Regions from separate parts of the Robertmurraya mangrovi genome, predicted to be linked through region 1. Evidence: riboswitches for the same ligand, from Rfam matches in the RefSeq annotation. Region 1 holds a riboswitch; each other region holds the start of a gene.
What was found. Region 1 has a riboswitch for S-adenosylmethionine ahead of mtnK (S-methyl-5-thioribose kinase). Riboswitches for the same ligand answer to the same signal wherever they lie in the genome.
Positions count from the first base shown of each region.

Region 2: it holds a riboswitch for S-adenosylmethionine, as region 1 does, so the genes downstream of both, SM124_RS14740 (LLM class flavin-dependent oxidoreductase) here and mtnK (S-methyl-5-thioribose kinase) in region 1, are expected to answer to the same signal.
Region 3: it holds a riboswitch for S-adenosylmethionine, as region 1 does, so the genes downstream of both, SM124_RS07400 (Fur-regulated basic protein FbpA) here and mtnK (S-methyl-5-thioribose kinase) in region 1, are expected to answer to the same signal.
Region 4: it holds a riboswitch for S-adenosylmethionine, as region 1 does, so the genes downstream of both, SM124_RS10355 (O-acetylhomoserine aminocarboxypropyltransferase/cysteine synthase family protein) here and mtnK (S-methyl-5-thioribose kinase) in region 1, are expected to answer to the same signal.

Region 1 is NZ_JAXOFX010000001.1:414,139-420,290, reverse strand. It holds gene SM124_RS02110 (pyridoxal phosphate-dependent aminotransferase) at 1-1,072, opposite strand, end outside; gene SM124_RS02105 (carbon-nitrogen family hydrolase) at 1,257-2,039, shown strand; SAM riboswitch class I at 2,132-2,287, shown strand; gene mtnK (S-methyl-5-thioribose kinase) at 2,373-3,551, shown strand; gene SM124_RS02095 (DUF2087 domain-containing protein) at 3,613-4,194, opposite strand; gene SM124_RS02090 (methylated-DNA--[protein]-cysteine S-methyltransferase) at 4,368-4,862, opposite strand; gene SM124_RS02085 (PAS domain S-box protein) at 4,900-6,152, opposite strand, start outside.
Region 2 is NZ_JAXOFX010000010.1:3,275-9,426, reverse strand. It holds gene SM124_RS14765 (PAS domain S-box protein) at 1-703, shown strand, start outside; gene SM124_RS14760 (hypothetical protein) at 782-985, opposite strand; gene SM124_RS14755 (GNAT family N-acetyltransferase) at 1,123-1,635, shown strand; gene SM124_RS14750 (nucleotidyltransferase domain-containing protein) at 1,663-2,469, shown strand; gene SM124_RS14745 (YczE/YyaS/YitT family protein) at 2,507-3,127, opposite strand; SAM riboswitch class I at 3,314-3,420, shown strand; gene SM124_RS14740 (LLM class flavin-dependent oxidoreductase) at 3,520-4,572, shown strand; gene SM124_RS14735 (ATP-grasp domain-containing protein) at 4,608-5,558, shown strand; gene SM124_RS14730 (hypothetical protein) at 5,679-5,912, shown strand; gene SM124_RS14725 (ATP-binding protein) at 6,098-6,152, shown strand, end outside.
Region 3 is NZ_JAXOFX010000003.1:353,160-359,311, forward strand. It holds gene SM124_RS07380 (methyl-accepting chemotaxis protein) at 1-1,111, shown strand, start outside; gene SM124_RS07385 (VOC family protein) at 1,284-1,664, shown strand; TPP riboswitch at 1,769-1,874, shown strand; gene thiT (energy-coupled thiamine transporter ThiT) at 1,943-2,539, shown strand; gene SM124_RS07395 (divergent polysaccharide deacetylase family protein) at 2,702-3,484, shown strand; SAM riboswitch class I at 3,601-3,708, shown strand; gene SM124_RS07400 (Fur-regulated basic protein FbpA) at 3,796-3,942, shown strand; gene SM124_RS07405 (alpha/beta hydrolase family protein) at 3,969-4,778, shown strand; gene SM124_RS07410 (VanW family protein) at 4,825-5,760, opposite strand; gene SM124_RS07415 (LysR family transcriptional regulator) at 5,846-6,152, opposite strand, start outside.
Region 4 is NZ_JAXOFX010000005.1:157,360-163,511, reverse strand. It holds gene SM124_RS10375 (toprim domain-containing protein) at 1-258, shown strand, start outside; gene SM124_RS10370 (thioredoxin family protein) at 265-579, shown strand; gene SM124_RS10365 (MFS transporter) at 775-2,043, shown strand; gene SM124_RS10360 (hypothetical protein) at 2,401-2,742, shown strand; SAM riboswitch class I at 2,844-2,946, shown strand; gene SM124_RS10355 (O-acetylhomoserine aminocarboxypropyltransferase/cysteine synthase family protein) at 3,064-4,380, shown strand; SAM riboswitch class I at 4,578-4,690, shown strand; gene SM124_RS10350 (methionine ABC transporter ATP-binding protein) at 4,867-5,892, shown strand; gene SM124_RS10345 (methionine ABC transporter permease) at 5,885-6,152, shown strand, end outside.

The sequences.
Region 1 (6,152 bases):
AGCCGATACCAGGAGCAACAGCAATATGCGCTTTTTCTAGTAAATAATCAGCAAATTGTTCTGATGTATTGCCTTCTGGTACCTTTAGCCATGCAAAAAAAGATCCTTTTGGAGCAGTCACATTCCAGCCGATAGACTGAAGCCCCTCTATAAGAACATTACGTCGGCTTTCGTAAAGGTCGTTCAATTGTTCTACACAGTCTTGTGGTGCCGTTAAAGCTTCGACAGCCGCTTCTTGTACTGCACCAAATAAACTAACATATAAATGATCTTGAAGTAAATTTATAGCTGCAATGACACTTTCATTTCCAACTGCGAAACCAACACGCCAACCAGCCATATTGTATGTCTTTGATAATGTATATATTTCAATTCCGATCTCTTTAGCACCTTTTGTTTGTAAAAAACTAATCGGCTTTTGGCCATCAAAACCAATAGCTCCATAAGCAAAATCGTGTACCACACAAATATCATGTTTTTTTGCAAGCTCGACCGTTTCTTCAAAAAAAGCTTCCGTAGCCACAGCCCCAGTTGGATTATTAGGATAATTTAAAAACATAAGCTTTGCCTTATCTAAATCCTCTTGACTTAACTCAGAGTAATCAGGCAAAAATTGATTCTCTTCTTTCAATGGCATTGTTATCATTTCCGCTTTTGCTAACGCCACTCCTGACCAATAGTCTGGATACCCAGGATCTGGAACAAGTAATGAATCACCTGGTTCTAATAAACATTGTGGAATTTCAACTAACCCAGCTTTTCCACCGAATAAAATAGCCACTTCTTTATTAGGATCAATTTCCACACCGTACTCTCTTAAATAAAATTGAGCAGCTGCTTCTTTTAACGATTGAAATCCTTGAAACGGTGAATATTTATGATTGATAGGGTTAGCTGCAGCGCTCTGTAGTCTTTTTACAATATGTTCTGGCGTAGGCTGATCTGGATTTCCTTGCCCTAAATTAATGACATCATGACCATCCTGAATATATTTATTTACCTTTCCAACAAGACTAGCAAAGAATTGCTTTGGTAAACTTTTTAATAAACTAGACTGAGGATAAACTTTCATATACACACCTGCTTTTATTAGAATAAGAGTATTTGTATTTAACTTTATAATATTAAAGTAATTCAGAAAAATTTTTATTGAAAAACTAGTCACAAATGATATATCGTATTAGACGACTTGTAAAGTGTTTTTTTATAACAAAATCATTTCTCTACTAACCAAATCTCAAAATGAGGTGACCATATTGACTATTAAAGTCTCATGTATACAAATGGATATTGCTTTTGGCTTACAAGAAGAAAATTACAAGAAAGCTAGCTCTCTAATTGAAAAAGCAATGCTAGAACAACCAAATATCATTGTCCTTCCTGAACTATGGACTACTGGGTACGACTTAACTAGATTAGATGAAATAGCAGATGAACAAGCTGAGAAAAGTATTTCATTCTTAAAGAACATAGCTCAAAAGCATCAAGTACATTTAGTTGGTGGATCTGTTGCGAACAAAACATCAGATGGAACCTTAAATACACTCCTTATTGTAAGTAAACACGGCGAATTGGTTCACCAATATAGTAAACTACACTTATTCAAATTAATGGATGAGCATTTATATTTGTCTGCTGGTCAGGAAAAGGGACTATTCTCTTTAGATGGTCAAATTTACGGTGGTGTCATTTGTTATGATATCCGCTTCCCTGAATGGATACGAGCTCATACAACAGAAGGAGCAGAAGCCCTATTTGTTGTTGCTGAATGGCCTCTTGCGCGACTAAACCATTGGCGCTCTCTTTTAATAGCTAGAGCCATTGAAAATCAATGTTATGTTATTGCTTGTAACAGAGCTGGCTCCGACCCGAACAATCAATTTGCTGGTCATTCTATGATTATTGATCCTTGGGGTGAAATTATAGCTGAAGCAGGTGAAGGCGAGGAAATCTTAACAGGTTCTATTGATTTAAATAAGGTAAAAGAAGTAAGAAAAATGATTCCTATTTTTGATGATAGACGTCCTGAACTGTATTAGCACGGTTTAAAAATGTCTTGCAAAAGTGATTGACAGAATATTTTGTTCGCTGTATGATTTATCAAGTAATTAACCGAATATTAATAGTTTTACTCTTATCAAGAGCAGGTGGAGGGATTTGGCCCGATGAAGCCCAGCAACCGACCGTAATTCCATTGTAAGATGGGGCGAGAAAATCGCCGGATATTCATATCCATAAGGCACGGTGCTAATTCCAGCAGAAAGGGATACTTTCTGAGAGATAAGAGGTGCGAAGACGAATCTTCAAGCCTCTTTCAAATGAGAAAGAGGCTTTTCTTATGTTGAAAAGCCTCCAGTTAAGGAGGAAATAATATGACTTTATTACAACAAAAAAAATATGAACCACTTACGGAAAGCTCCGCTATTGCCCTAGCTGTTCGTCTGCGAATATTTCCGACAACAAGTGTTTTAACCTGTAAGGAAATTGGAGACGGAAATTTAAATCTTGTCTTTCGAGTTATCGACAATCAAACAAGTAAGAGTATTATTATTAAACAGGCTTTGCCTTATGCAAAAGTAGTTGGTGAAAGCTGGCCGTTGACTTTAAAAAGGGCAACGATTGAAGCAGAGGCTTTAAAATTTTTCAAGACTTTAGCTCCTGATTATGTACCGACCGTTTTCTATAGTGATCAAGAGTTTGCCATTACCGTAATGGAGGATTTATCACACTTAACCATTGCAAGAACAGGGCTCATTCAAGGTCAAAGATATCCTCTCCTAGCAGAACATCTTGGAGAGTATCTAGCAAATACTTTATTTTATACTTCTGATTTTGGTTTGGATCAACAAAAGAAAAAAGAGCTTGTTGCTAAGTTTATTAATCCTGAGCTTTGCAAAATTACAGAAGACCTCGTCTTTACTGATCCATTTTTTAATTCCCCTACAAATGAATTTGAAACTGAGTTAGAGAATGATGTAAAAGGATTGTGGTCGGACCAACAATTAAGATTACAAACGGCATTATTAAAAAAGAGTTTCTTGACTGAGGCTGAAGTATTATTACACGGTGACCTTCATACAGGTAGTGTGTTTGCTTCAGAAACAGAAACGAAGGTAATTGATCCAGAGTTTGCTTATTTTGGACCTGCAGGATTTGATTTAGGTCAGGTCATTGCAAATCTACTTTTCCAAGCTATTGCCTTTGAAGAAAAACGAGACATCATTCTAAATGATATTGAAACTTTTTGGAGAGTATTTGTAGAACATTTTTCTACATTATGGAATACACAGAATGTTGAACCATACTCCATTACGGAAGGATATTTATCTATAATAATAGACAAATATCTAAAAGACGCCATTGGGTTTGCAGGATGTGAACTAATTAGACGGACCATTGGCCTTGCACACGTTGCTGACTTAGATGGTATAGAAGATTTAAACAACCGAATTCATGCAAAACGTTCTGCATTAAAAATAGGCAGACATTTTATCTTAAGTAGAAACGATTATAAAAGCATTACCGATTTATTACGAAATCTAGAGTTTTAATTTATATAACGCCCAAATTTATTTGGGCGTTATATAAATATATTTAAGCTTTTATAGGCTACTACTCAGATTTAGCCCACATTTCCTCTGGATTTAATTCATATATCCCGTTTTCTCGATACATATATTGATTGATAATGAATTCTCTTCGTATAGTTGCGTAATCTTCATGGAACTGTTTTATATACTCGTTTAGCTCTTTTTCTTCATATTTTTTCCCCATTTTCAATCCACGAATGATATGTTCAAAAACAAATAGCTTTTTCTTTCTTTGTGCTGGAATATTTTTCAGCTTACCTTCTTTAGTAAAGAAATTTTCAATAACCTTCTGTTTCTCTACATTCACTTCCTGCATTTTAATATTCTCTCCCTTTGTATCAGCTAAATCTAACAAACTTTTCGCTGCTTGATTCAACACTGATGTATTTAAATGAAAATAAACCGTATTCTTATCACGTCGATCGTAAACAAGACTTACCTCTCTTAGTTTGTTTAAATGATGGGTAATAGTAGGTGGTGTTAAGCCTAATTTGCCTGCAATCGCTTGACCATGTAACGGTCCTTTTGCCAAGAGGTTAATAATTCTTATTCTAGTTGGATCACCCAATGTTTTATGAAAAGCTACCAGTCTGTTTAATTGCATGCCATGACCTCTTTAAAATTTAATTAGATTATTATCTAATTAGATATATATCAAATTAATACACCTATTGTCAACTGAAATTGTCAGCATTATGGAAATAAAAAAATCCCCTGATGCTATTACCTACATTAGTAGATAACGCATTCAGGGGAGGTCCCATAAATTTGTGTTCATTATTTCTTAAAACCCGCTCCCTCTAATGTTAGGAGCCTTTCTTTAATATCTGTTCTAGTCCCTGCATAACCAGTCAATGATTGATTCTTTCCTATTACTCGATGACAAGGAATGATTATGGGGAGCTGATTTGCTTTATTTGCTTGACCAATTGCCCGAACAGCTTTAGGATTGTTAATCAGATTAGCGACCTCTTGATAGCTCAATGTTTCACCAAAAGGGATGTTTTTAAGTACATTCCAAACGGATTGCTGAAATGAGGTACCCTTTTGTTCAATGGGAAGATCAAACTGTTTTCTTTGTCCTGAGAAATACTCTTCAAATTGCTCCATTACTAAAGTAAGAAAATCATTATTTTGGTCATGCCTGATTTCCTCTGCCTGTAAACTTCTATTAAAATCCTCTTCACCAAGAGAGATGGACACTACTTTTTCGTTTTCCGATATAATATAAATTGCTCCAATAGGTGATTGATAGATAGAAAAAACTTTCATTTTTCTCACCTCCACATTGTAAAGATTTTACTTTCTATCAATTAGACTCAGGCAGATAAATATGAAAAACGGTTCCGACACCCACTTCACTTTCTACTTCAATAAGTCCTTTGTGCTCTTCAATTATTCGATAAGTAACCATTAAACCAAGTCCCGTTCCTCTATCTTTTGTTGTATAGAAGGGCTGACCTAATTTTTTTATTTTTTCTTCTGGTATACCAAATCCTTCATCCCGAATGGAAATGTGGATTCTCGAATCAGAAGTAGTGGTAGCTGTTACCGTAATCGTCCCACCCTTATCCATGACTTCAATTGCATTTTTAATAATATTAATGAAGACTTTCTTAAGTTGATTGGGTTCACAAAATAATGGTGGTATATCATCGGAATAATCTAATTTAAATACGATGTTATGAAGCATCGCTTGTGCATTCAATAGATTAACCGTTTCAGTTAGAATAACCCTTATATCTTGTTCAACAAATTTAATTGCTTGAGGTTTTGCTAAGATTAAAAACTCATTTATAATCGAATCTATCCTATTTAATTCAGTTGTTATAACATCAAAATACATTGCGTTCTTATCGGTTACAGAATCCTCTAATAACTGAATGAATCCTTTTAACGCTGTCATCGGATTCCGAATTTCATGGGCGATACCTGCAGCGAGTTCACCTATTACATTCAATGTATCAGACTTATGCAACCTTTCTTCTAATTCTAGTTTCTCAGTAATATCTTTAAAAACTGTTAAGCTAAGATTAGAAATTACATTATATTTTGTAGAAAACTCAAAGTGTTTATTTTCTCCAGAATTAAGGGTGACATTAATCGTACCACTACTCTTCCCATCTGTTTCCAACAATCTTATCTGTTCATGTAATTCTGTTTGTGGATATTCACAATCACTGAGGATATTTTTTAATGATCGTCCAACAATATGTGCCTTAGGAACATTAATCATTTTTTCCCCAGCTGGATTAATATCTACAATTTCAAAATGGTCATTCCAAAGTACAAAACCTTCAAGTGCTCCTTCAAAGATACTTCGGAATCTACTTTCACTCTCCCGCAAGTCCTGTTCCATCTGGTATCTTTCCGAAACATTTCGAAAAATTGACATGTGGTACCCATCAACCGCATAAAGCTTGGAAGTAAATTCAACATATTTTTTCTGGCCATTAGGCATTAAAAATAAAGTTTCATCTCTAACAGAACCTGTATCTTTTAATGTTTTTATAAAACTATAATAAGGTGCATTTTTCTTATAAACAAAGTCATTTAGTTTTT
Region 2 (6,152 bases), on a different contig from region 1:
GGTTACTAGGGATATTGAACAAAGAATGAATACCTATGAGTTATTGAAAAAATCTGAGAAATTAGCTGTTGTTGGTCAGATGGCCGCTGCTGTTGCACATGAGATTCGCAATCCATTAACTCCTATTAAAGGATTTATGCAACTCTTATCAACAGGAGGAACTTTGAACCCAGCCTATTCAACCATTGTGTTAAACGAGATTGATCGGATTGATAGTATCATAACTGAATTTCTAACATTGGCCAAGCCGAATATGGAAAAACAAGAAATAATCTCCATTGATCATTTAATCAAAAGTGTCATTCAACTCTTGTTACCACAAGCGATGTTAAAAAATAAAGAGATTTATTTTTCCATACCGGATATAAATTTAACTACATTTGGAGATACAAACTCATTAAAACAAGTTTTCATTAATGTTATTCAAAATGCACTTGATGCAATTGAAGAAAAAGGAAACGTTCACATAAAAGTATATCAAGATGAACAATATGCTTGTATAGAAATTAAGGATAATGGTTGTGGAATCCCAAGTGATCGAATCCCTAATCTAGGTGAACCCTTTTATTCCACAAAGGAAAAAGGTACAGGACTAGGGTTGATGACAAGCTTTAAAATCATCGAACAACATGAAGGAAAAATTAACATCGAAAGCGAAGAGGCCAAAGGAACGACGGTATATATTTACTTGCCTATAAAGTAGCAACAATAGACTTAAGGAGCCCTAAACAGAGACAAAGAACCCAAAAATAGGTTCTTTGTCTTCTTATATATAAATTAATTAACGCCAGCCCTTATTTAATAATACTTTAATAGCAATAAAAAGAATGGCTAAAGCGAAAACAATAATGGCGATGGCCCCTAGTACAGTTAAGAAGGCAGCAATACTAGAAACAAATGCAGGTGTACCAGAAATGGTGGTAACAACAATTAACGCAAAACCTGCTAGGATGGCAGCTAAAAATAAATAAGCAGCATGATACATGACTATCCCTCCTTTACTAACCAACATATGAAGGGAAACCGGGTTTGTATAGACGAGTATCCTAGGTCAACTTGGGTGTTTTCATTATCCAACTAAAGTATGAAACTAAATAAAATTCTTTATAGAGGTGTAACCATATGGAAATGACACTTAATTTGGAAGAAATAAAATCAATACATGCTTATCGTAATCAATTAACAGAGTTATTAATGGAAGTAGTGGAAGGTGGGGCATCAGTTGGATTTTTACCACCTTTGAAGGAAAAGGATGCGGAGGAGTATTGGGATCATGTACTAAATCCAGACGTTATATTATTAGTTGCAAAAATGGACAACGAAATTGCTGGAACTATTCAACTCCATTTATGTATGAAGTTAAACGGTGATCATCGAGTGGAGATTGCAAAGTTAATGACACATCCCAAATTCAGGCGTAAAGGAATAGCTCGATTTCTGATGAATGCAGCTGAAGATCAAGCCAAACAACTGGGGCGAACATTGGTGGTTCTTGACACTAGAGAAGGAGACCCTTCCAATGATCTATATTTATCATTAGGTTACGTTAAAGCTGGTCGTATTCCAAACTTTGCAAAGTCTGCTGATGGAAGCTTCGATGCAACGATCATTTATTATAAGTCCCTTTCATGTTAATAAAATGTTAAAAAGATAGGTGAAGAAATGAATAATCTACCTGCAACGGTTCAGAAGGTTTTAGACGAACATCTTAAGCTGTTGGAAACTAAGCTCCCGAACTTTCTTGAATCTTATTACTTATTTGGCTCCATTGCGCTTGGTTCTTTTAATGAAGGACATAGTGATATTGATTTTATGATTGTTACCTACAGGGAACCTACCGAAAAGGACTTACAAACACTGAAGGAAATACATTCCGAGTTAAATAAAGGATTTCCTAGCATTCATTTAGACGGGATATATTTAACGAACAAACAGTTAGAAAATCTGGGTGATAACCAATTTCAAACCCCTTATTTTAACGAAGGTCAGTACATAGGAAATAAGCAACTTAATAAGAACCACATCGATTTTTTTCAATTGAAAAAATACGGACTTGTTATCAAGGGAAAAGAGATTAAAGCGTATTCCTTTGAAGTGGATTGGGACGTTTTATCAGCAAACATCGTTCAAAATCTAAATGAATATTGGCTTCATTGGAGGTTAAAAGCTGGGAAAAAGTTTTCTTTGAATTATCTTAGTATGCTTTTTCAATTGGAGTCTATTGAATGGGGAGTTTTAGGAGTCACACGACTTTATTATTCCTTAAGAGAAAAAGACATCACTTCAAAAATAGGTGCAGGGGAATACGCCTTGAAAGCCGTACCATCGAAGTGGCATAATATTATCCAAGAGTCCATGCGTATAAGAAAAAATGAGAAGAAATCCTATTATCTCTCTCCCTTTAAAAGAAGAAGAGAGGCACTGGACTATATGGATTTTGTCATTAGAGAAATGAATAGAGTTAATTGATAAAAAGGTGTTTCCGTATATGGAGACACCTTTGCTTTTATCGGGGATTTAATTCGAGGCTTTTCCCTTCCGTAAACCTTCTATTAAAATAAGTATAAAAATATTGAACAATAGGACCTAAGGTTAAAGTTACTATAATTGTTCCCACTCCTATTGCACCCTTAAATAAAAAAGCTAATATTAAGGCCAATCCCTCACTAATGATTCTTGAAATTCGTAAACTTAAATGAAAACGTTTCGATATAGCAATCATTAAAGTGTCCATTGGACTAGCCGGGAACTTTGCTTGAAGATAGATCGCTACTCCAATCGCCAATACGAAGATACCAATAACAAGAGTAATGGCTTGGATAAAAATCGCTTTAGGATTAAATGCATTTAATATGATTACTAACCAAAAGTCGATTAGCAGTCCAATAACAAAAATCGTACCAGCGGCTAAAATTTCAGGACGTTTCTTTAATAAGAAAGCATTTATGAACATGAGAATGATTCCGTTTATAAACACAAAGGTTCCAACTGATAAATGAAAGGTATTAGATTCCCCAACCGCTAATGCATCCCATGATGATGCTCCTAAACCTGCCTTAATGATAAGAGCCACACCAAGAGTTAAAATGAGTAATCCAATAGTGAAATACGCTATCCTTATTTTCATACTTTCTCCTCTATTCTTATTGTATGGATATCTTTATCTTCCCCCTTAAGATCTATTCCATCCCTTTATTCAAGGAGTGATTCTATTGAACAAAAGAAATACATAGAATATTGTGAAAAGGGAAATAAAATAATTGACTTTAAACCAACTTATATAGTAGGATTACTATGAAATAACTAAATATGATTCTTATCAAGAGTGGCAGAGGGACTGGCCCTGTGAAGCCCAGCAACCATTGGATTTTTATTCAAAGGTGCTAATTCCAGCAGAATATTAATTCTGACAGATGAGAAAGAGTACGCAAACTTCTTCTTGTCGGAGAGGTTATTTTTTTTGCTCTGGAATCATGATTGAATCATCAAAGATATTTACATAGTTAGGGGAGAAGAGAGATGAAATACGGTTTTTGGTTACCGATTTTCGGAGGATGGTTGAGAAATGTTGAGAATGAGAGTATGCCTCCAACTTTTGAATATGCAAAAAAAGTTATTCAATCGGCAGAAAAATGGGGATATGATACCACTTTAATTGCTGAACTATATTTGAATGATATAAAAGGTCCAGAGCATGATTCTTTAGAAGCTTGGTCTACAGCAGCTGCACTAGCAGCGGTTACAGAAAAGATTGAAATCATGACAGCGGTTCGACCTGGATTTCATAACCCGGCTGTAACAGCAAAAATGGCAGCCAATATTGATCAAATCAGTAATGGACGCTTCACTCTTAACGTTGTTTCAGCATGGTGGGAAGAAGAAGCTCGTCAATATGGTGGGATTTTTACAGAGCATGATGAAAGATATGACCGTACTGAGGAATTTATTGATGTTTTAAAAGGCTTATGGACAGAAGATGTCTTTAATTATGAAGGTAAATATTATTCGATTAAAAATGCTCATTTAGCACCTAAGCCTGTACAGCGTCCAAATCCCATTCTTTATGCTGGTGGAGAGAGTCCGCGCGGAAAGCAAACAATCGTCAATACTTGTGATGCATACGTGATGCATGGCGGTACCGTTGAAGAAATTCAAGAAAAAGTAAATGGTATGAAAGATCTGCGTGAACAAGCGGAAAGAACTCCTCTTAGCTCTTTCGGAATGGCGGCATACATTATTTGTCGCGATACAGAAGAAGAAGCCCAAGCTGAGTTAACTCGGATTACAGATGTAAAAGAGTCTAGTGCTTACGCAGGATACAAGGATTTTGTCGGTAAATCACAGTTAGAACAACAAGTAAAACTATATGATTATTCCGTTTCAAATCGTGGGTTAAGACCGAATTTAGTTGGAACACCAGAACAAATTGCAGACCGTATTCTTTCCTATGAAGAAGCTGGCCTTGATTTGCTACTGCTTCAATTCTCTCCTCAGCTAGAAGAAATGGAGCGCTTTGCAAAGGATGTCATGCCTTTAGTTGAAGCAAAAAGAAAGCAAAAACAGACGAACTAAACCATTATATAAATAGATGAAAAAGGGGTATTCAAATGAGTGAAAAAATCTATATTATTCATGAAAATAACGAATGGACAGACCATTTAACAAACCGATTAAAAGAACTTGAGCTTCCATATGAAGAATGGTTCTTACATGAAGGAATTGTCGATTTAACAACCGCACCACCAGAAGGTGTCTTTTATAGCCGTATGAGTGCTTCTTCTCATACTCGTGACCATCGTTTTGCCCCTGAACTAACAGAATCTGTTCTGGCTTGGCTTGAAAGACATGGACGTAAAGTATTTAACGGTAGCCGTGCTTTAAGACTAGAAGTGAGTAAGGTTAATCAGTACATGGCATTAAATCTAGCAGGTGTATTGACTCCGAAGACGATTGCAGCTGTTGGAAAAGACCAAATTATCGTGGCAGCAGAAACGCTTAACACAAAATCGTTTATCACGAAGCATAATCGTGCCGGAAAAGGACTCGGAGTACAATTATTCCATTCTATTGATAGTTTAAAAGAATATGTTTATGGATCTACATTTGAGCTTCCTGTTGATGGTATCACCCTTGTTCAAGAGTATATTCAATCTCCAGAATCGTATATTACAAGATGTGAATTTGTTGGAGGAAAGTTTGTCTATGCGGTTCAAGTGGATACTTCTGAAGGCTTTGAGCTATGTCCTGCAGATGCTTGCCAAATTGGGGACCTTTTCTGTCCAGTTGGTGAAGAAACGGAAGAAAAACCTAAATTCCGTATTATTGAGGATTTTAACGACCCAATAATCGAAAAATATGAGCAATTTTTAAAAGAAAATCAAATCGCTGTTGCAGGAATCGAGTTCATTCGTAATGCAAACGGTGAAATCTATACGTATGATGTGAATACAAATACGAACTATAACTCAGATGCGGAGAGAGTGTTCGGGAAGTATGGAATGTTAGAGGTAGCTAAGTTTTTAGGTGAACAACTAAAAACTAATTATATTAAAGCTTAGTACTGCAAAGTCCCATCTCCATTTCCTTTCATTGCATGATTTATAACCTTAAGGGTAAAATGAACTCATAACTTCTATCTTGGTCATAAGGGTAGATTATTATAGAAAAGAGGGATGAAGATGGGAGAATGTAAACTAGATCATTCAATGGAAGACGTTAGGCAAAAATATGAGTCACAAGCGGAATTTTTACCATCTGATATGAAATCATTATTTGAGCATTTTTTCTCAAAAGAGCACACCCAGGACATATTAAATGATGTGTTTCATTTGTTAAAGAAATACGATTTGTCCTCTCAAGAGGAAAGAGAGCATCGAGACCGTAGACTATATATGGTATTAAAAAATGTGTAAATTTAGCGGGGGCTGTCCAAATAGTCAGTAATATGACTTTTTGAACAGCCCCTTGTTTTTTTATTTAAAATAATAATTTCTTTCATTTGTCATAAAAACTTTGTAAATTTTTATAATATTCAGAAAGGATTATGAAACTTTTTGTCGTATTAATGATATAAGACAGTAAATTAAGGAATGATTACATGCTTGTTGAAAAACTACTATTACACGTATTAATTACCGTTGCTCCTATCCTAT
Region 3 (6,152 bases), on a different contig from region 1:
TCTTGCTTTAGGGTTGGCTATTCTTGTTTCTGGCCAATTAGCGAGACCTATCGTAAAGGCTTCAAGAGCGATTGAGAAGGTAGCAAAAGGTGATTTCTCAATTGAAACCATTAAAGTAAAGAGTAAAGATGAGATTGGTCAAATGGTCGAATCAGTCAATCGTATGGTTGAGGACCTACGAGGGGTAGTAGGTCAGGTTCGAGACTCCGCATCACAAGTAGCCTCAAGCAGTGAACAGTTAAATGCAAGTGCACAGGAAAGTACTTCTGCAAGTGAACAGATTGCTAATCTAGTTCAACGAAATGCGGAAGGTGTGGAAACACAACTACGTCACTTTAATGAAGTTGAGAACTCTGTTGGTGAAATGTCATCTGGAATTGAACAAATTACCCGCAGTAGTGAAGATATGTTAGAAACAGCTGAAAAGACGAATGAGGTAACCAAAAAAGGTTCTTCTTCTATTTCCAAAGTTGTAACACAAATGAATAAAATCAATGATTCTGTCTCCGAGACAACGGAGGTTATCCGCTCTTTAGGTGTACGATCAAATGAAATTAGTAATATTGTAAATCTAATTACAACCATCTCGGATCAAACCAATTTACTTGCTCTAAATGCGGCAATAGAAGCGGCTAGAGCAGGAGAGCATGGTAAAGGATTTGCCGTAGTTGCTGACGAAGTTCGTAAACTAGCCGAAGAATCCAAAAAGTCTGCTGATCAAATTACAAAAATGATTTCCTTAATTCAAAATGAAACTGATCAAGCGGTGCGCTCAATGGAAGAGCAAAATGAAGAAGTACAAGAGGGATTAAATTATACGAGTGAAGCTAGTCAAGCATTTGCTCACATTGAAAGTTCTATTGATCAAGTTACACATAAAGTCGAAGAAGTATCCTCTGCTTTAGAAGAGCTAAGCGCTTTAAGTAATCAAATGGTCGAATCAATTAACGAAGTGAAAAAAATAGCAGAAGCTAGCGTAGCTTCCACACAAGAAGTAAGTGCTGGTACAGAAGAAAATGTAGCAACCATAGAGGAAGTTTCTGCAAGTGCTCAAAGCTTATCACTAATGGCAGAACAATTACAAAGTGTTATGTCCCGATTTAAAATTTAATTTGAAGATTGACGAGAGCTGACTTAATAGTTGGCTCTTTTAAGTTGCTTGACCTCTTAGTTGGTCGAGTTACCGTAATAATGTTTGATAGTTTCGATTTCTTGACTATTAGATTTAGAAGAATTAATATTAATTATTATTTTCAGAAAATAGTAAAAGGAGAGATTTTCAAATGGGTAAAAAAATAGATCATGTGGGAATTATGGTTAAGGATATTGAAAAATCAATAAAATTTTATGAAGATGTGGTTGGCTTTAAATTAAAGGCACATGTTCCACATTCGGATAGCGCTCTAAAACTTGCTTTTCTAGGATTTGAAGGTTCGGATGAAACTGAGCTAGAATTAATACAAGGTTATAATGACTCTCTACCAGCAGAAGGAAAAGTTCATCACCTGGCTGTAACAGTAGATAACATCGAAGAAGAATTTGATAGAGTGAAAGCGTTAGATGTCAAATTTGTTGATGATCATATCACTGTCCTTCCAAATGGATATCGTTACTTTTTCATTTATGGCCCTGAAGGTGAATGGGTAGAGTTTTTCCAAAGATAACAGAGGATTAGGATTGTTTTGAAATTATGTTAAAATAATGAAAATAAACCCTATTCAAATAGGGATATTTACGTTATACTGATGAACGTAAACAACTACATAAACGTAACCACAAGGGGAGCTGTATGGCTGAGAGTGAGCAGATTTGTCTGTTCTGACCCTTTGAACCTGTTAGTTAATGCTAGCGCAGGAATGTGGATTGATAGATGAAATTAATTTTGTCTGCTTTCAATATCTCCCTTGAGGTTGTGTTTAAACTTGGAAAGGGAGGTTTTTTTATGAAAAAAATGGGGTTATTACCAATGATTGAGGCATCTTTTTTCGCTGCATTTGCATTAATTTTAGATTTATTGCCTTCAATCAAAGTTTCACCGTCAATTTCAATTTCTTTTGCAATGGTTCCAATCTTTATCGTTGCATTCCGCTGGGGGTTCAAAGTAGCTTTGGCATCAGGTTTCCTATGGGGCTTATTGCAAGTAGCAGTTGGGGACATTTATTTCTTAAGCCCAGTACAATTTGTTATTGAGTATTTTATTGCCTTTGCTTTTATTGGATTTGCTGGACTATTTTATCAAGTGATTCAAAAATGTGTGAAAAATGGAGATAAGAAAAATTTAATGATTTGGATTGTCATTGCTACTTTTATTGGAAGTGTAGCTCGTTATTTCTGGCATTTTGTTGCCGGTTTCGTATTCTGGGGTGAATATGCACCAGAAGGACAATCACCAATGGTCTATTCATTAATCGTAAATGGTTCAACTATGCTAGGAGCATTTGTTCTTTGCTCGATTGTTTTAGCGATCTTACTTTCCACTTCATCACGTTTGATACAAACAAAGAATCATTATTCAGCAATGGATAAAAAAGCTTCTTAATAGATAGGTGAGAAACAAGCATGAATTGTGGATGCTTGTTTTTTTTATGACTTCTTTTCCAAGCAAATTAGAATGAGGCATGATTGGACCGGTTACATTAAATAGAAGGCTTTTACAGTGATAGTACTTTTGATTATTATACGAAGGAATGGTGGAGGAATTATGAAAAGGTGCCTAGTTGTTTTCATTTCAATCTTGCTTACCATTTTTGCTACTTTAACAAGTAATGCCCAGACCCAACAGAAAAAAGCTGCCATTATTATAGACGACTTTGGTGGTGGAATTGGAGGAGTAAAAGAGTTTTTAGAAGGGGATGTACCGATTACGGTGGCTGTCATGCCATTTACGGAAACATCTAAGGAGCATGCAGAGTGGGCTCATAAAAATGGATTTGAAGTCATGGTCCATTTACCGATGCAGCCCAAAAAGGGGAAAATGTCATGGTTAGGTCCAAAACCCATTACAGCAGATTTACCTTTAGAGGAAGTAAGGAAACGTGTAACAGAAGCAATTGATAGTGTTCCATATGCTTTAGGTTTAAACAATCATATGGGCTCGTTAGTTGTTGAAAAGGAAGATATTGTAAGGGTTATAGTTGAGGTAGCGAAAGAGAAGAGACTTTATATTGTTGATAGTGCTACTAGTTCAAAATCAAAATTTCCTAAAGTAGCAAAAGAACTAGGTGTTCCTATTATCAAAAGAGACGTATTTTTGGATGATGTAGCCTCCATCCCGCATGTGAAAAAACAGATGTCTCTATTAGCGAAAATCACTGAACAAGAGGGGACCGGAGTTGCGATAGGTCATGTTGGAGTAACTGGAAAGGTTTGCTCAACTGGTATATTTGAATCAGCAAAAGAATTAGAAAAAAGAAAGATCACAATTGTGCCTGTTTCTGATATTCTCTCAAATGAAATTAAAATTAAGTACCTTCAATTATATTAGGTGCCTGTCACCTGTAAAACAGTTGACATATAATTGAAATATAATTGTAATATGGATTGATTGACAGCTAGCAAAAAGTGTTTTATATTTAATCCTATAAACTTAATACGAATTAATTCTTATCCAGAGAGGTAGAGGGATTTGGCCCTATGACACCTCGGCAGCAGGCTCACATTGAGAACTGTGCTAATTCCAACAAGCTATTTGAGCTTGACAGATAAGATGAGCTGATGATTATAAACCCAACCTCTTCTTATTGTTCCGGAATGGCGATAAGGAGAGGTTTTTTATTTTTGTCAGGAGGATTTACAATGAGTGAATTAGATACGAAAGAAAAATTAATTGATGAATTGCTCCTATTAGGAGTTTATAAAAAAGGAAATTTACAGCTATTTGAATTACCGATAACGGATTTAGAAGAGGAAATTAGAAAGATAAAAAAAGGGAATAGTTCATAGTTGAGAGAAGGGATGGCGGGGGAAGTATGTACAAACAGATACATATAAATTGGAATAACAAAAAGCTGGCTGGAACCATTCACTATCCTCTAGAAGAAAGGGAATATGGCACAACTAAGTCTATTTACCCTTTAGTGATTATATGTCATGGATTTGTAGGCAGTAGAATAGGGGTTAATCGCTTATTCGTCAAAACAGCCGAGGAGTTAATTAAAGAAAATTGCATAGTAGTAAGGTTTGACTATTCCGGATGCGGAGAAAGTGAAGGACATTATGGAGACACTTGTTTAGATGAACTGATTGACCAAACAACAGTAGTCATTGATTATGCTCTTGGGCTATCCCATGTTGATAAGGAAAGAGTATTCCTTCTAGGTCATAGTTTGGGTGGAGCTACGGCGCTTCTTACGGTTGTTCGGGATACTTGTATAAAACATCTAATCATGTGGTCTGCTGTAGCCAAACCTTTTGAAGATATCACCAATATAGTGGGAACAAACTTAGTCAGAGGGCTTGGCTCTACTAATAAATTGGATTATTTAGGTTATTCTTTTAGCAATAAGTTCTTTGAGTCATTAAAAAAGTATCAACCATTAAAAGAATTAGAACGATTTACGGGAGATGTATTACTTATCCATGGTAAGTCAGATGAAGAAATTCCGGTTGCTTATTGTACACAATACAACGAAGCATTTAACAAGAGAGTTCAAGGATTAACTAATAGAGTTGAAGTTGATTCAGCTAATCATACTTATTCATGTGAACAATCTTTTAGAGAATTAATAGCTAAGACAAAAGAGTGGGTAAGTGTGAGGACGAGTCAGCAACTTGTGTAGCCAGAAAGAAGTGAGAAGTAAGTAATTATCCTACTCCATCACTTCTTTAATTGGCCGTTTCTTTGATTTCTGTACTATCAATTGGCACCTCTTCAGGCAACTTTTTAGAAGCACTAGGAACTTTACGTGGCTCAAATTCTATATCATCTGATGAAAATAATCTTATATTTACGGAGCCCCCGTACTTTCTAGCTAAAATGAGTATGGGTTGGGAGTAATTATTTTGAAAAGTAAAGTCCGGGCCATACCAACTCACGGTTGCGTCTCTCCCAGGAGGTACATAAGGAACGCGCTTACTGTGGGAATATCTTTGCAGTATCTTCACCCCAGCCCGATCAACTGCGTTAAATAGGGTAGAGGATACTTGACAGATTCCTCCACCAATATCTTCTGATAATTCCCCTCTAACGATGACGGGTGCACGCATATATCCTTTTTTTACCGTGCGTTTTCCAACCACTTTATTAAATGAAAATGTTTCTCCAGGAAAGATGACATGATTATTTATTGCTTCAGTAGCTAAGTTAATATTATGAGAGCGTGTTTGGTTATGGTTGTTAAAGTAAGTCACATATTGACCAATTTGTTTTACTCTAATTTGTGCCAATAAATCTCGATCCACACGTGGGTGCACAGGGAGAGTTGGAACGCTAATAATAGAAGTATCCTGCCTAAACATACTAGTGAGAAATAATTCTGTGAATTTTTCTTTGTAAAGCTTATGTCCTACTTTTTCTGATATAAATGCTCCATTATGGTTGATTTTAGCATTAACGGCTGGTTCATAAACCTTAGCCTCAATTTGGTCTAAAAAACGAAGATACTTATCTTGATTGATTACCTCAGAACCGGGAATAGGAAGTAAGAATTCCTTTTTGTCTACGACTGCTAGCGTATCTTCTTTTTCTTTTATTGTTAATTGACCAGTCCCAACCGTTTGCTGTGTAAGCAGAAGCAGACCAATAACCCATATAAATTTCATTACTAGTGCCTCCTGAAAATGACATCAATATAGGTTTTATAAAATTAGCCAAGATTATACAAGCTATTACACCAATTTTTGCGTGCTATTGAACCAAATCTTTTGCTACTAAAATAATTTCTGCCGTGATTGGTGAGAGGTGATCCATTGATTTTACGGCTATTCCTAATTCACGATAGAGAGAAGGCGTCAGTGAATGCACATTAACATTTGGAATTTGAGAGGGTAATGCTAACTTAGGTAATATACATAAACCAAAGCCTTCTTGAACCATGGTTAGGATTGTTGATACATCTTGAATCTCATAACGAATATTAGGGTTAATTCCAATTTCTTCAAAAATAGATTGAATAATTTGATCTGAATCCCCTTTATGGATAACATAACAATAC
Region 4 (6,152 bases), on a different contig from region 1:
ACGAACGGTACAATGGGTATATCTAAGCTAGATGATATGATTGATTCATTATATGGAAAAGATGTTTATATATTGGTGGATGCGGATGAAGCAGGAGAAAAGCTAAGAAAGCAGTTCAAAAGGGAATTCCCTGAGGCTGAGCATTTATATATCGATAAGATGTATAGAGAAGTTGCTAGTTCCCCTGAGCATCATCTGGCAACCGTTTTATTAAGTGCTAATATAGATGTTTACGCGCAGTATTTAGATAAAGGATGAAACTACATGCAAGAGTGGTCACACAAAGAGATAATGACCTATTTAGAAACAGAACATTTTTTTATACTCTACTTATACACCCCACTATGTGGAACATGTCAAGTAGCAGGTAAGATGATTGATATCACCTCGAAACTATTTCCTCAAATTAGATGGGGAAAGACAGATCTGAACTATATACCAGAGTTAGCCGAGAGCTGGTCTGTTGAAAGTGTACCTTGTTTAGTAATCGTAAAGAATAAGCAAATAAGAGAAAAGATTTATGCGGTTCAATCTGTCCCATTTTTATTTGAAAAAATTAAGCAACTGACAGGCTCTTGAGGAGTCTGTTTTTTATTATTTATAGGAATGTTTTAACCTGTCATAAAAGAAAATCCGTTGAAAACATCAGCAAATTTTTTATTTCAATTAGCCTCTTACTAAAATTTCAAAATACTTCCTTGAAAAGGATTTACATACTAATTTCAAAGGGGTATTATATTTAGGGATGCGAAATATCTAAGGGGCGAAATGAATATGGCGTTTTTTAACGAATGGTCAGCTCAGATAAAAAATTATAATAAGAATATCCGATTATCAATAATGGCCACGATTTTTATCCAGATTGGTTTTGGAATTTTCATGGTTATTTATAATTTCTACATTAGAGAATTAGGATTTACAGAACAAGTAAATGGTAAGGTCATTTCTATGACATCGTTAGCAACGGCTCTAATACTAATACCAGCTGGATTACTTAGTGATAAGATTGGCCGGAAAAAAGCTATGTTTTTTGGGGCAGGAGCTACAGCTTTTTTACTATTATTTAGAAGTTTAGTAGAGTTTGAAAGTCTCTTAATAACGTTTGCTTTTTTAACAGGAATAACGTCAGCGTTTCTTCAGGTTTCATCTATTCCGTGGCTTGCGGAGAATTCAAAACCGGAACAACGAGTACATTTATTTAGTATTCATTTTGCAGTAATGACAGGAGCCAATGTCATCGGGAACTTTGGCGGTGGAGTGATGACCGATATATTTTCCCTCTATTTTACTGAATTAATTAGTATTCGACTTACATTAGTAGTTGGAGTTTTTTTCTTTTTAGGTGGGCTCTTTCCGATATTAAAATTTAAAGAAACTCGAAATCAACAACAAATTAACATACAAAATGAACCTTTAATTAAAAAGATTAAAAACAATAGTGATAGTTTCAAAATTATTCTATTATTTGCTGTTGCTCAGCTCTTCATTGGGATTGGGGCTGGACTGGTCATTCCATATCTGAATTTATATTTTGCTGATCGTTTTTCAGCTTCAAATTCGGTAATTGGTATGATTATTTCCTTAGGTCAATCGGCAACAGCGGTAGCGATGATTATCGGACCAATGGTTGTTAGAAAGCTTGGAGAAGTAAAGGCAGTGGTATTCTTACAGTTAATGAGTTTGCCATTTTTACTTTTAACCGCTTATACAGAAAATCTTTGGTTAGCTGCAATTGGATTCTTATTTCGTCAAGCATTAATGAATGCAGGAAATCCTATTCAGATGAGTTTAATGATGTCAAAAGTGGATGATTCGATGAAGGGATTAGCTAACTCTGTAAATCAAATGGTTTTCAATCTCGGTTGGGCTTTCATGGGTCCTGTTTCTACAGGCATTGTTATAATGTACGGTCAGTATTGGGGATATGCACTCGTCTTCTCCATTACCGCATTCTTATATTTAATAGGCTCATTATATTTCTTTGCCGTTTTCAAAGGAATTAATAAGAAAGGTGCCACACCTTCGACAGTGAAGGCTGTGTAATTAACTACAAAATGACATATTTCTCGGGAAATGAAAGACAATGCTACTTTTTAGAGAGCATTGTCTTTCTTTGTTTCATTTTGTAAAAATCCCTCTATAGAATAGCTCTACCCACGTCTATGACATAGGTTATAGTAAACGAGCACCGTAAGGAAATAATCAAAATTAGGATTTAAGCCAGCATGTCGGTAAATTTCATGGTCGAATTAAGGAAGGTAAGTATTGAAATTGTCGAACAAAACTTAGAGGAGTGAGGGTGTTCTATAAGGAATATATGTAAAGAGCTTGTCTGTGAAAATTACGATTCTAACTAAAAAACAGATACAAAGGTATTTCTATTTTTGGGAGGTTGTCATTTTGTTGGATGTTTTACATACTCTAGTTTCGGAAGTAAATACAAGAGGGCATATCAGTACCTTTTTAAAAGGGGTTAACATATCCACTAAGATTAGCAACCAAGAAGATGTAATTTACTTAATAATAGAGGATGGACAAATTAAGTTAGATTCCATATCAAATACAGATATAATCGCAACCATATTAGGAGATAAACACTCAATTTACTCATTAATTACTGGGAAATTAAGACTAAGAGACGGGAAAAAAGAGGGTGTTTTAGAAGTAGAAGCTAATTTTAGGACGATACTTTATCTTGAAACACTGTTTATTCTATCAAAACCTTATTTGCAAGTTTCTTGAAATTTGTTTCAGAAAATTATAATTTAGTTGTTGACTGAGCTTAATTCATCGTGCTATTATCACTTTAAATCACTAAATATTCAAACTACAAACTAAATAGTTTCTTATCAAGAGAGGCGGAGGGACTGGCCCTACGAAGCCCGGCAACCGGTTATTAACACGGTGCTAATTCCAGCAGAGTAAGAATACTCTGGGAGATAAGGAGAGACGTATATTCGCCCCTCTTCTTATGAAGAGGGGCTTTTATCATTTAACCCTCCCAGTAAACGAATTTTGTTAAAACGGGCTTAAAATAAATGCCCCAAAAAAGGAGAGAGAGAAATGACAGAACAAAAAAAGAACTATCGTTTAGAAACTTTAGGAGTGCACGGTGGGTTATCGGCAGATCCTATTACTGGTGCTCGTGCGGTACCAATCTATCAAAACAATGCTTATCAATTTCAAAATACAGAGCATGCTGCTAACCTTTTCGGATTAAAAGAATCTGGATATATTTACTCTAGAATTCACAACCCAACAGTAACCGTATTCGAGGAAAGAGTAAGTTTACTTGAGGGCGGTGTGGGTGCACTAGCTGTGTCGAGTGGTATGGCAGCAATTACAACAGCCATATTAAACTTAGCTGAAGCTGGAGATGAGATTGTAGCATCTTCAAATCTTTATGGAGGAACTTACAATCTATTTACAGTTACCCTCCCAAAGTACGGAATTAAAGTAAACTTAGTGGATTCAACTGATCCAGAAGATTTTAAGGCAGCGATTACTGAAAAAACAAAGGCTGTGTTTGCTGAGACGATTGGAAATCCAAGTTTACGTGTACTAGATATTGAAAATGTGGCAAAAGTGGCTCACGAGGCTGGAGTACCTTTAATCGTCGATAATACTTTTGCTACACCATACTTATGTAGGCCGATTGAACATGGTGCCGATATTGTCATCCATTCAGCTACAAAGTGGTTATTAGGCAATGGAACAACACTTGGGGGAATTATAGTAGACGGAGGGAACTTCGATTGGAACTCACCTAAATTCCCTGGATTTACGCAACCAGACCCTAGCTATAACAACCTTGTATATAGCGAGGCATTAGGAAGTTTAGCGTACATAGTTAAGGCTCGAGTTCAATTACTAAGAGATTTAGGACCTTCACTAAGTGCACAGAATGCATTCCAGTTTACATTAGGATTAGAGACACTGCATGTAAGGATGAAGGAACATATAGCTAACACTAAACGTGTTGTTGAGTATTTAGAAGCTCACCCAGCTGTAAATTGGATTCTTTACCCTGGTCATGAAAAGCATCCTGATAAAGAATTGGCAGATAAATATTTATCAAAAGGCGCAGGTTCAGTTGTGGTCTTTGGTATAGCTGGTGGTAGAGAAGCAGGGGCTAAACTAATAAATAGCTTGCAGTTATGGGCTCATGTTGCCAATGTTGGGGATGCTAAAAGTCTAATCATTCATCCTGCTAGTACCACCCATCAGCAATTAGATTCTGAAGGCTTGAAGGCAGCTGGCGTTCCTGAAGATTTAATTCGTTTATCTATCGGAATTGAAAATGTTGAAGACCTAATAGAGGATTTGGAACAGGCAATCGAAGCGGCAACAGGAGTAAATTCATTAACGGCAAATGCCTAAAATCAAAATTTATATCAGCGAATAACAGACTAGTATAAATTATGACATCCAGTAATTTCTAGTCTGAATATTATTAAATAATACGTTGACACCCTATTATTAACGTGATACGATATCCCTCGTGAATAAGACTACTAAACTTGTTTAAAGTGTTAATATGATAAAGAATTAGTTTGAAAACTTTATAGACCGTTTTGCTCTTATCAAGAGAGGTGGAGGGATGTGCCCTATGAAGCCCGGCAACCGTCAATATTTCTAATGTTGAAATTGGTGCCAATTCACACAAAACTTAGGTTTTGGCAGATGAGAGAAAGGACATAAATCATTATGCCTTTCTGCTCTTTTGCAGAAAGGCATTTTTGTTTTCTTTAACTGTGTATGAATCACCATCATTAGGTAAGGATAACATTAACAAAACGGTCTGTTTAACCTATAAATCTCTGTAGTTTTATGCGAGCAATCGGATTAAAAGAGGGGTGAGCAATCGTGATATCGATAAAAAATGTGAAAAAAATTTATCCTTCCCAAAAAGGAAAAGTAACAGCCGTTGACGATGTAAGCATTGAAATTAAAGAAGGAGAAATCTTTGGTGTTATTGGTTATAGTGGTGCAGGGAAGAGTACATTAATCAGAATGCTAAATGGTCTTGAAATCCCTACAGAAGGATCTGTAGTTGTTGCTAATAAAAAAGTTTCTAACATTAAAGGCAGTGAGCTTAGAAAGGCTCGCCAAGAAATCAGTATGATATTTCAACACTTTAACTTATTATGGTCCAGAACGGTTAGAGAAAATATAGCCTTTCCGTTGGAGATTGCTGGTATACCAAAATCTCAAAGACAAAAACGAGTAGATGAACTAATCAATTTAGTTGGTTTGTCAGGCAGAGAAGATGCGTATCCCTCGCAGCTAAGTGGTGGACAAAAGCAACGTGTTGGAATCGCTCGTGCTCTTGCTAATAACCCAAAAGTTTTACTGTGTGATGAAGCTACGTCAGCTCTTGATCCACAAACAACGGACTCAATCCTAGAGTTATTAGTAGATATTAATAAAGAACTAGGATTAACGATTGTATTAATAACCCATGAGATGCACGTGATTAGAAAAATCTGTCACCGAGTTGCCGTAATGGAAGGTGGAAGAGTGGTTGAACTAGGACCTGTCCTAGATGTATTTAAAAATCCTCAACAAGACATTACAAAACGTTTCGTTCAGCAAGTAACGGAGCCAGAAGAAACGAAAGAAACCATTGATCATTTATTAGAGGCTTATCCACATGGAACGGTAATTCAATTAGGTTTTGTCGGAGAAGCAGCAGAACAGCCTCTTATTACAAATGTAATTAGAAATTATCAAGTTACGGTAAATATTTTACAAGGGAAAATTTCGCAAACTCAAAATGGTTCTTATGGGACACTCTTTATCCACTTAGATGGGGATAAAGAAGAGATTTCAAAGGCTATTGATTATATCCATTCACAGCAAGTGGGAGTGGAGGTGATGACAAGTGGTTGAAGAACTATTTCCAAATGTTAAATGGGAGAGAATGTGGGAAGCAACACTTCAAACATTATATATGTCAGCCATATCAGTAGTTGTAACTTTTATATTAGGAATCACATTAGGGTTACTATTGTTTTTAACAGCCAAAGGGAACATTTGGGAAAATGCAATTATTAATAAAATTATTAGTGCGATTGTTAATGTGTTTAGATCGATTCCTTTTATCATCCTAATTGTCCTTCTCATTCCTTTCACTAAGTTAATCATGGGAT